One region of the Acutalibacter sp. genome, then DNA from elsewhere that is predicted to be linked to it. Evidence: predicted binding sites of a transcription regulator. Region 1 holds the regulator's gene; the other holds the start of a gene.
The links. Region 1 encodes Rex, which represses fermentation and respiration genes when NADH is low (regulators of the CRP and FNR family bind a similar motif). Its sites were predicted from a motif close to ATTGTTAANNNNTTAACAAT; they were not measured.

Region 1 (5,112 bases):
TCCAAGCGGCAGGAGGTCAAGGAGCTGCTGGCCGGCCTGAAAAAGACCAACCCCAATATAGAGAAAAGCATTTTCATGAGCCTCCACAACCTGTGCCCCGACACCTTCCCCGTAACCGAGGGCCAGCCCCCCGCAGAAAGCCCGGAACAAAAATAAAGAAGCGGACGGCCCTTCTGGGCTGTCCGCTTTTGTGTTTGAGGTTTTACGGCTTGTCCGGCGTCTTCATCAGGTCCGCCAGGGTGATCCCCTTCAGGTAATCCGTGATCACATTGTCCAGCCCCTTCCACAGGGGCAGGGTCCGGCAGCCCTCCGCCCGGGGGCAGGGGGGACGGGTGTCCTCCAGGCAGGCCACCGGGGCCAGGGAGTCCTCGGTAAGCCGCAGGATGGTTTCTACAGAGCATTCCTGGGGCGAAACGCTGAGCTTATAGCCGCCTCCCTTGCCCCGCAGGCCCTTGAGCACTCCATTCCGGACCAGAATTTTCAGAATGCTCTCCAAGTACTTCTCCGATACATCCTGGCGTGCAGCCACCTCTTTCAAGGGGATATACCCCTCCCGGGGGTCCTCCGCAATGTCCACCAGGATCCGCAGGGCGTAGCGCCCTTTGGTAGAAATCAGCATGGTGATAAACCCTTTCCTTTCATTCAATAGAACTAGGTGTCAGCTTTAAAGAACTAAGTATCTACTCTACAGTATAGCAGGTTGTTTGTCAAGATGCAAGTGGAAAAATCCTCGAAAAATTTATTTTGTACGCTCCCAAACGCGCCGGCAGCTCCGCATTATTCTCCCATAGAAAAATAATCCCGCTCCCCATCGGGCGCCCCCTCCCTCAGACGATGGTTCCAGCTGTTCCACAGCGAGTGGGGCCCATAAATCCGCCCAATCACCTCCACCATCTCCCCGGGGGTCTCCTTACAGTTCCCCAGCAGCCAGGCAATCAGCATAGCAGAGATACCCGCAGTAAAAAACTGAAAGTGGTAAGCCCGCTCCCCCGGCACGCCAAACCCCATGTCCTCCTCCCGTACTTTTTTAATCTCCTTCTGAAAGGGTGCGTTGATCACCTCGATCAGATGAGAGGCCCGGGTGATCTCCGTAAAGTAGAGCAGATAGAATTCCTGATACTCCTTCACAAACTGAAAGACTCCCTCCATCACTGTGAAAAAGCTCTTGCGGCTGGCAAAATTCTGGTGGATTCGCTCATAGCACATCTCGGCCATCTGCAGCTCCACCTTTTCAAACAGGTCGTACACGTCCAGGTAGTGGGCGTAAAAGGTCGAGCGGTTTACGCCAGCCTGCTCGCAAATCTCCCGCACCGTAATTTTGCTCACTGGCTTGCCGCCCTGCACCATACACGCAAAGGCAGCGCGCACAATGGCCTCGTCGGTGTTCTGGCGGCGTTTGTTGTTGGGGGTGTTCATAGCCCGGCCTCTTTTCCCAAAAGAATTTTATTAACGCAACACCTGACGCAACATTGCCGGTTGAAACAGACATCTGTCGGTATTATACTATAGTCACAGCCAGAAAACAAGTGCAAAAGCGAAAAAATCTGAGAGGAGCATTCCCCATGAAAAACGAGAAAATGCTGCGAGAGGCCCCTGTATGGAAGCTGCTGTTCACCGTGGGCCTGCCCACGATTGTGGTCATGATCATCAACGTGCTCTACAACATGGCCGACGTGTTCTTTATGGGCCAAACCGGAGAGACCATGCAGGTGGCGGCCATCTCTCTGTGCGGGCCGGCCTTTAACATTTTCCAGGGCATGGGCACCCTGTTCGGGTCCGGGGCCTGCACCGCCATTGCCATGGCCCTGGGCCAGGGCGACCGGGAGCGGGCCCGGCAGTACAGCGCCTTTTGCACCTGGGCCTCTGTGGCCGTGGGCCTGGCGCTGGCCGGGGCCATGCTCGCCTTCATGACCCCTCTGCTGACTATGATGGGCGCCACCCCCGAGACCGAAGCCTTTGCCCGCACCTACCTGACCATTGTGGCCCTGGGCTCTCCCTTCACCATGTTCTGCGGGGGACTGGGCAATGCTCTCCGGGCAGACGGCTCCTCTGCCAAAACCATGCTCATCTCCCTGGCAGGCACTGGGGTCAACATTGCCCTGGACCCCCTGTTTATTCTGGTCTTCCGCTGGGGCATTGCCGGGGCGGCCTGGGCCACGGTGCTGGGCAATGTGGTCAGCTGCGTGCTGGTGTTCCTCCATGTGCGCAAAACCGACTGCTTCACCATCTCCCCCCGCTGCTTCACCCTGAAAAAGCAGGTCTCCCTCCGGGTCATGAGCCTGGGCCTGCCCATGGCCCTGGGCACAGTGCTCATGTGTTTCTCCTCCATGTTCAGCAACCAGCTTCTGGTCAAATACGGCAACATTGCCGTAGCCGCCAACGGCGTGGCAGGCAAGGCAGGCATGCTGGTGGGCATGATCGTCATGGGCCTGTGCATGGGCATGCAGCCTGTCATCTCCTACGCCTACGGCATGGGCGACCGCAAGCGTCTGCGGGGCATTCTGCTGGCCACAGGCACAGCAGCCACTCTGCTCAGCATCCTGCTGGGCGGCTGCTTCCTTCTCACCCGCGAGGCCTTTATCCAAGCCTTCCTCAACGACCCCGAGATCCTGGAAACCGGCAAATTCATGATGCTGACTCTGCTGGGCGCACCGGTAGGGGGCGTCTACCAGCTGTGCTCCGTCTATCTTCAGGGCACCGGCAAGGTGAGCTACGCCACCTTCACCTCTCTGCTGAGCAAGGGGATCATCTTCATCCCCATGGTGTTCCTGGGCGAGGCCCTGCTGGGGCTCCCCGGCCTGGTGTTCGCCGGCGTAGCCACCGAGTTCGCCTCCACCGCCGTGGCGGTCCTGCTCTGCCTCAGCTGGTCCAAGCAGTCCGCCCCACAGCAAAAACGCCGCCCCATCCCCGCCTGACTGTTTCCAGCAACGCCGCCCCCATACCAGCCCTTGCGCAAGACTTACCTGCCAACCCCGAGACTGACTGGCCTCAACCAAGCCAGCTTTCCCAACTCTTGTGCACATCTGACAAAAATGGACGGCGCAGCCCACACACAATCCCTGCGGATACTGCCGTAAGAAAACCGTAAGACACAGCCCCTCTCCCTTGTAAGCTTTTCCTGATAAAATAGCCCCAAACCAAACAAAAGGGGGCGAAGCCTGTGACAAAAATCCTGATTTTCATGATAACGCTGACCTTCGGGGTCGTCCTTTGGGAGGAACGCCGGAAGAAACGCCAGCAATAGCCGCACCCGCCCACAGCGGGCGCAGGGGAGCCGGAGCCCTTCCGGCTCCCTTTTTTCATGTGGGGCAGCTGGTGGAAAGTACACAAATATCCCAAGGGAGATTATCGATATTTCTTTATCGATAAATGAAATTCGTGCTTCCCTTTTTCATAGAAATGTGCTATATTATAAACAGTAAGCGCATGAAAAGCAGCAACAGGAAAGCGAGGTGATAAAAATGCCGGACCGATGTGTCTCCAAGCAGACCCTGCAAAGGCTGCCCGCCTATCTCAGCTATCTGAGAAGCATGGGCGCGGGCAGGGGCAAGCATGTCTCCGCCACAGTCATTGCCGAGGCCCTGGGCCTTAACGACGTGGTGGTGCGCAAAGACCTGGCCTCTGTCAGCAGCAAGGGCAGGCCCAAGGTGGGCTATGTGCGCCAGGAGCTAATCCGGGAGCTGGAGGGCTTTCTGGGCTACGACAACAGCCAGGACGCGGTGCTGGTGGGCGCGGGCAAGCTGGGCCAGGCCCTGCTTGCCTACAGCGGCTTTCCCCAGTACGGGCTCAACATTCTGGCGGGCTTTGACGACGACCCGGCCCTTTCCGGCAAAGAGATCGCGGGCAAAAAGATTCTGCCCATGGAAAAGCTGCCGGACCTGTGCCACAGGGTGGGGGTGCACATCGGAATCATTACGGTGCCGGGGGAGCACGCCCAAAGGGTGTGCGACCAGCTGATAGAGAGCGGCATTCTGGCGGTGTGGAACTTCGCCAACGCGCACCTGCAGGTGCCGGAGGGCATTCTGGTGCAGAATGAGAACATGGCGGTGTCGCTGGCGCTGCTTTCCAACCACCTGAAAGAACGATTCAGCACGAAGGGAGGCGCCGGGTAGGCTTGCGCTGCAAGCCGGTCTGGGGCTCCCCAAATAAACAGCAAAGGATGGGCAATTTCATGGAGACAAATTTTGAGATCGTGGAAAATGTGGAAACCTTTGAAAAAATGCTGGCCCGGGTGCGCGAAGCGCAGAAAAAATACGCCGCCTTCACCCAGCAGCAGGTGGACGAAATTTTCCGCGCAGCGGCCATGGCCGCCAACCTTCAGCGTATCCCGCTGGCCAGAATGGCCGTTGAGGAGACGGGCATGGGCATTGTGGAGGACAAGGTCATCAAAAACCACTATGCCGCCGAGTATATCTACAATACCTACAAAAACACCAAAACCTGCGGTGTAATCGAGGAGGACAAGGCCTTCGGCATCCGTAAGATCGCTGAGCCCATCGGCGTCATCGCCGCCGTAATCCCCACCACCAACCCCACCTCCACCGCCATCTTCAAGACCCTTCTGGCCCTGAAGACCCGCAACGGCATTATCATCAGCCCCCATCCCCGGGCAAAGAAGTGCACCATTGCCGCCGCCAAGGTGGTTCTGGAGGCCGCTGTCAAGGCCGGCGCTCCCGAGGGCCTCTTCGGCTGGATCGACGCCCCCTCTCTGGAGCTGACCAACCTGGTCATGGCCGAGGCGGACATCATCCTGGCCACCGGCGGCCCCGGCATGGTCAAGTCCGCCTACTCCTCCGGCACCCCGGCTCTGGGCGTGGGCGCGGGCAATGTGCCCGCCATCATCGACGAGAGCGCAGACCCCATCATGGCCGTCAACTCCATCATCCACTCCAAAACCTTCGACAACGGCATGATCTGCGCCTCCGAGCAGTCCGTCATCACCCTGGAACCCCTGTATGACGCGGTAAAGGCCGAGTTTGTCAAGCGCGGCTGCCACATTCTCTCCAAGGCCGAGCTGAACAAGGTGCGCAAGACCATCATCATCAACGGCGCCCTCAACGCCAAAATCGTGGGCCAGTCCGCCTTTAAGATCGCCCAGCTGGCCGGCGTCAC
Region 2 (5,112 bases), on a different contig from region 1:
ACCATGGCCTCGGTGGCGGGCTGGCTGGTGCCGTTTGCCAGGGGGGACAGGGCGCAGTCCACAATGTCTACCCCGGCCTGAGCGGCCATGAGGTTGGTCATGTCGCCGGTGCCGGTGGTGTTGTGGGTATGCAGATGGATGGGCACGCCCACGTTCTCTTTGAGCTTCTTGACCAGAGAGTAGGCGTCATAGGGCAGCAGCAGGTTTGCCATGTCCTTGATGCAGATGGAGTCGGCCCCCATCTTCTCCAGCTCCATGCTCAGCTTGACAAAGTAGTCCTCGCTGTGCACAGGGCTTTTGGTGTAGCTGATGGCCACCTCGGCAAAGCCGCCGTACTCCTTGACGAACTTCACCGCTGCCTGGACGTTGCGGGGGTCGTTGAGAGCGTCGAAAATGCGCACCACGTCAATGCCGTTTTCCAGGGACTTCTTCACAAAGGCCTCTACCACGTCGTCGGCATAGTGGCGGTAGCCCAGAAGGTTCTGGCCCCGGAGCAGCATTTGCAGCCTGGTGTTGGGCAGGCCCTTTTTCAGGGTGCGCAGACGCTCCCAGGGGTCCTCGTTCAAAAAGCGCATGCACACGTCAAAGGTCGCGCCGCCCCAGCACTCCAGGGACCAGTAGCCGATGCTGTCCAGCAGGGGCAGCACGGGGACCATGTCCTCCAGCTTCATGCGGGTGGCTGCCTGGGACTGGTGGGCGTCGCGCAGGATGGTATCCATAATCTTCAGGGGATTTTTAGCCATAGGGTTTGTAACCGCCTTCCTTTCCACAATTTAATCAGGCGCTTCTCCATCTCTTTTAGCCTGATTTCATAACCCTGAGCCTGCCGCAGGACCGCGGCGGGCTGCTTCAGGGGGCCTGCTTTTAGCCGAACAGCGCCATGAGAACGCCGGCGGCCACAGCAGAGCCGATAACGCCTGCCACATTGGGGCCCATGGCGTGCATCAGCAGGAAGTTGGAGGGGTCCTCCTTCTGGCCCACCACCTGGGAAACCCGGGCGGCCATGGGCACAGCGGACACGCCGGCGGAGCCGATGAGGGGATTGACCTTCTCTTTGCTGAACACGTTCATGAGCTTGGCCAGCAGGACGCCGCCGGCGCTGCCCATGCCAAAGGCCACAATGCCCATGCCCAGAATCAGCAGGGTTCTGGGGTTCAGGAAGTTTTTGGCAGTGGCGGTGGCTCCCACGGAGATGCCCAGGAAGATGGTGACAATGTTCATCAGCTCGTTCTGGACTGTCTTATTGAGGCGCTCGACCACGCCGCACTCCTTCATCAGGTTGCCCAGCATCAGGCAGCCCACCAGGGGGGCCGCGCTAGGCAGCATGAAGGACACGAAGATGGTGACAATGATGGGGAACAGGATCTTCTCGGTTTTGGAAACCGGGCGCAGCTGCTTCATCTTGATGCGGCGCTCCTCTTTGGTGGTGAGGGCCTTCATGATGGGCGGCTGAATGACCGGCACCAGGGCCATGTAGCTGTAGGCCGCCACGGCGATGGGCCCCAGCAGATGGGGAGCCAGGCGGGCGGTGGTGTAGATGGCGGTGGGGCCGTCGGCGCCGCCGATGATGCCGATGGAGGCAGCCTCGGGGCCGGTGAAGATGGTGAGCCGGGCGGCCACATAGGTAACAAAGATGCCCAGCTGGGCGGCAGCGCCCAGGAGCAGGGTTTTGGGGTTGGCGATGAGGGGGGCAAAGTCGGTGCCGGCGCCCACGCCCACAAAGATGAGGCAGGGATAGATGCCCAGCTTGACCCCCAGGTAGAGGTAGTCAAGCAGACCGCCGTGGCCGGTGCCCAGCTCGGCCCAGTCGATGACCCCGCCGGCAAAATACTCGGCATGATACATGCCCGCGCCGGGCAGGTTGGTGAGCAGCATGCCAAAGGCAATGGGCAGCAGCAGCAGGGGCTCGAACTTTTTGACGATAGCCAGGTACAGCAGCACGCAGGCAATGAGAATCATCACCAGGTCCAGAGGCTCGTTGGCCACAATGGCAAAGCCGGTGCTCTGCAAAAAGGTCTGTATAGCTTCCATTCAGGTTCCACTCCTTCTTATTTGTTATAGCCCGCAAATGTCCCGCTGCTTAAGCTATGGTGCAGAGGAGTGTGCCGCTTTCAACGGTAGCGCCCTTGGAGACGGCCACGGAGGTCACGGTGCCGTCTTTGGGAGCCATGATTTCGTTCTCCATCTTCATGGCCTCCAGGATCATGAGCACCTGGCCGGACTTGACAGTCTGGCCGGCGGCGACCTTCACATCCAGAATGGTGCCGGGCATGGGGGCGCTGACGGGCTCGCCGGCTCCGGCGGCCGCGGGGGCCGGGGCGGGAGCGGGGGCAGGAGCCGCCGCAGGGGCGGGAGCGGCCGCGGGAGCCGCGCCGCCCTGGACCTCCTCCACGGTAACTTCGTAGGCAGTGCCGTTTACGTTGACATGATATTTTCTCATAATAACCATTTTCCTTTCTTTGATTCACAGAGGGGATGTGGGGCAAAAGCCTTTGAGGGGCGGTTTACAGCTTGCGGATGGAATGGATGCGGATGTGCTCGACGCCGCTGCCCATGTCCTCGGCAATGGCTGCGGACACTGCCGCCACCAGCTGCTGCTTGTTGGGCTGCGCAGCCGCAGGGGCCGGAGCAGCCGCCTGAACAGGCGCGGGAGCCGGGGCCGGAGCGGGGGCGCTGGCCCTGCCGCCCATGAGGGAGCCCATGATCTTGATGAGGATGATCAGGCAGATGAGCACCACGAAAACCGTGACAAGGCCCATGGCCACAACCTGCAGGAAGCTGGGCTCGGCAGCGATGGCCTCCAGAAGTCTCATAGCGTTTTACCTCCTTTCCCACAAGGATTATAAAGTCAGGCAATGAATAAAAACATCAGTGAGATCTTGAAAAACGCCATTCTCGGGCATTTTATCAAAATCAAATTTATGATACCACGGCTTTGGGTTTTTGGCAAGTGGTTCATTCATAAAATTTTAAAAAAAACGCAAAAAAGTCTTCATGACCTGGCGGGGCTCAGGGCTGGGGGCGGGGGATGAGGGACTCCACCAGGGACTCTAGGCCCTGGGTTTTGACCAGGGTGGCGGCGTGCTCACGGGCGGCCTCGTAGTCGAATTTATCGATCAGGTAGGGCTTGGTGGGGCGTTCGGCCTGGGGGTCGGCAGGGCTGAGGGCATAGCGCAGGAGCAGGGCCTCCTCCTCCTGGCCGGCCCCTTGAAAGCCCATGGCCTGGAAGAAGGCCAGTGCGGGGGCATTTTCGGGGTGCACCCGGGCGAAGACCTCCCGGCGGCTGCCCACCTCCATCATGTCCCGCATCAGGGACCAGAGGGCGGCGCCGACGCCTCTGCGGCCAAAGCCCTGGCGGACGTAGAGCTGAAATTCCACAGAGAACAGGTTTTTGGGGTCGCGGCGGTTTTCGGTCAGGTGGCAGAAGCCCACGGTCTGGTTGTTGAGCTCGCAGAGGAGCCAGCCCAGGCCGTAGGTATACTGGTCGATGCGCTGGACATAGGCGGGGAGGTCTGGGGGGGCGGCCTCGGGGGCGGCAGGGGTGCCGGTGTAGGGGGCGTAGACCTTGAGCATAGAGGGCCCGTCCCACTCGTTGACCCGGCGGACAGCGGTTCTGATCATTTTGCTTCACCTCGAAAAAGTATTTTGACATAGCAGAGGCCTGCGTGCCGGGGGAAGGGCCGCGGCGCGCAGGCGGGGGAAAAGGGGGATGGGATTGGACCTTTCATCTCTGGGCGTTGGGGGTGGGTGGGGTGGGCCGCTGCCGCTGGCTCCCGAACCGCCGCCCACGCAAAACGCCGTGTGAGGTATCTTTATACGGGTCAATCGCCCGCCAAAGGCTACCGGCCTATATCATATCATCAGCGCTGGAACAGCTCCGCTACCTTGCCCCCTGGGTCAAAGGAGTTATTATACTGCAAAACTGCGTATTCATTCAGCAGCGCGGCATAGTTCTGGGGCAGAAAGGCCTCGGAGACAAAGCGGTTCCCCTCCCGGTCCATGTAGCCGATGTCGGTGACCACGGGCAGCTGCTGGCGCAGGTTCTCCAGGTAGTTGGTGTAGCCTGTGCCCTGAAGCCCTGCCGCCCGCAGCAGCAGGCCGGAGAGATAGTTGAGGCTCACCGCTTCGATCTCCTCCCCCTTCAGCGGGTAGTTGGCCCAGAGGAAGAAGGGCACCCGGTACATGTCTGTACTGGCGTCGTAGCCCTGAAGCACGGCCCGGTTGAAGCCGTCCTCCAGCTTGGGCCAGTGGTCGCCAAAGAACAGGATCACCACTGGGTCGGGCTGGGCCTCAAAATAGTCCAGCAGGTCCTCAAGAGCCCGGTCGGAGCTGCGGGTGAGGCTCAGGTACTGCTCCGCCTGGGGCCAGCGGCCCTCTGCGCCGGAGACCCGGACTGTGGTCTGATAGTTGGGGTCCTCGTAGCCGCCGTGGTTCTGGATGGTCACATTGAACAGAAAGAGAGGGCTGTCGTCTATGGCGCGCCAGCGTTCATATTCAAAGATCACCTGCCGGTAGCTGCTCTCGTCGCTGGTGAGGCGGTGCTCAAAACGCCGGTCCACGTCAAAAATCTCCGCGTCCACAAACTCGTCGAAGCCCAGGTGGGGGTAGGCCTCAATGCGCTGCCAGGCAGTGCGGTCTCCCGGGTGGATGGCGGTGCAGTGGTAGCCGTGGCTTTTGAGAATCTCAGGCAGGCCGCTGTGGGGCTCGTCTATGTACTGCTGGTAGGGCTTGCTGCCTGAGGGCAGAAAGGCCATGGTGTTGCCTGTGAGAAACTCGTACTCGCTGTTGCAGGTGTTGCCCCCATACACCGAGGAATAGGCTGTGCCGTGGACCACCTGCCCGCTTTTTTGCAGGCTGTGGAGAAAGGGCTGGTTGTCGGGGGTGAAGCGCAGGGTGCCCAGGCTGCCCAGGTCTGTCATGGACTCGTTCATAATGGCGATGATGGTGGGCTTCTCTTTGGGCTGGCCCAGGGGCGCGGGGCCGCTCTCTTGCAGGATGGCCTCGGCCAGCCGCCCGGCCCGGGCGGAGGAGTAGCCCTTGGGCTCCTCTACCAGCATAAAGTTTACATTGGCGAAAAAGCCCGCCGCAACGCCGGTAATCTCTGAGCTGGTT

Region 2: the regulator Rex is predicted to act here: its motif matches at 2,958-2,977, upstream of ACTO5E_RS07550 (OadG family transporter subunit).

What each region holds. Positions count from the first base shown of each region.
Region 1 is NZ_JBQISV010000022.1:21,271-26,382, reverse strand. It holds gene ACTO5E_RS04165 (tRNA lysidine(34) synthetase) at 1-156, shown strand, start outside; gene ACTO5E_RS04160 (RrF2 family transcriptional regulator) at 203-619, opposite strand; gene ACTO5E_RS04155 (TetR/AcrR family transcriptional regulator) at 778-1,416, opposite strand; gene ACTO5E_RS04150 (MATE family efflux transporter) at 1,563-2,915, shown strand; gene ACTO5E_RS04145 (redox-sensing transcriptional repressor Rex) at 3,462-4,112, shown strand; gene adhE (bifunctional acetaldehyde-CoA/alcohol dehydrogenase) at 4,172-5,112, shown strand, end outside.
Region 2 is NZ_JBQISV010000060.1:7,289-12,400, forward strand. It holds gene ACTO5E_RS07535 (pyruvate carboxylase subunit B) at 1-743, opposite strand, end outside; gene ACTO5E_RS07540 (sodium ion-translocating decarboxylase subunit beta) at 865-2,031, opposite strand; gene ACTO5E_RS07545 (biotin/lipoyl-containing protein) at 2,081-2,440, opposite strand; gene ACTO5E_RS07550 (OadG family transporter subunit) at 2,505-2,813, opposite strand; gene ACTO5E_RS07555 (GNAT family N-acetyltransferase) at 3,010-3,621, opposite strand; gene ACTO5E_RS07560 (LTA synthase family protein) at 3,861-5,112, opposite strand, start outside.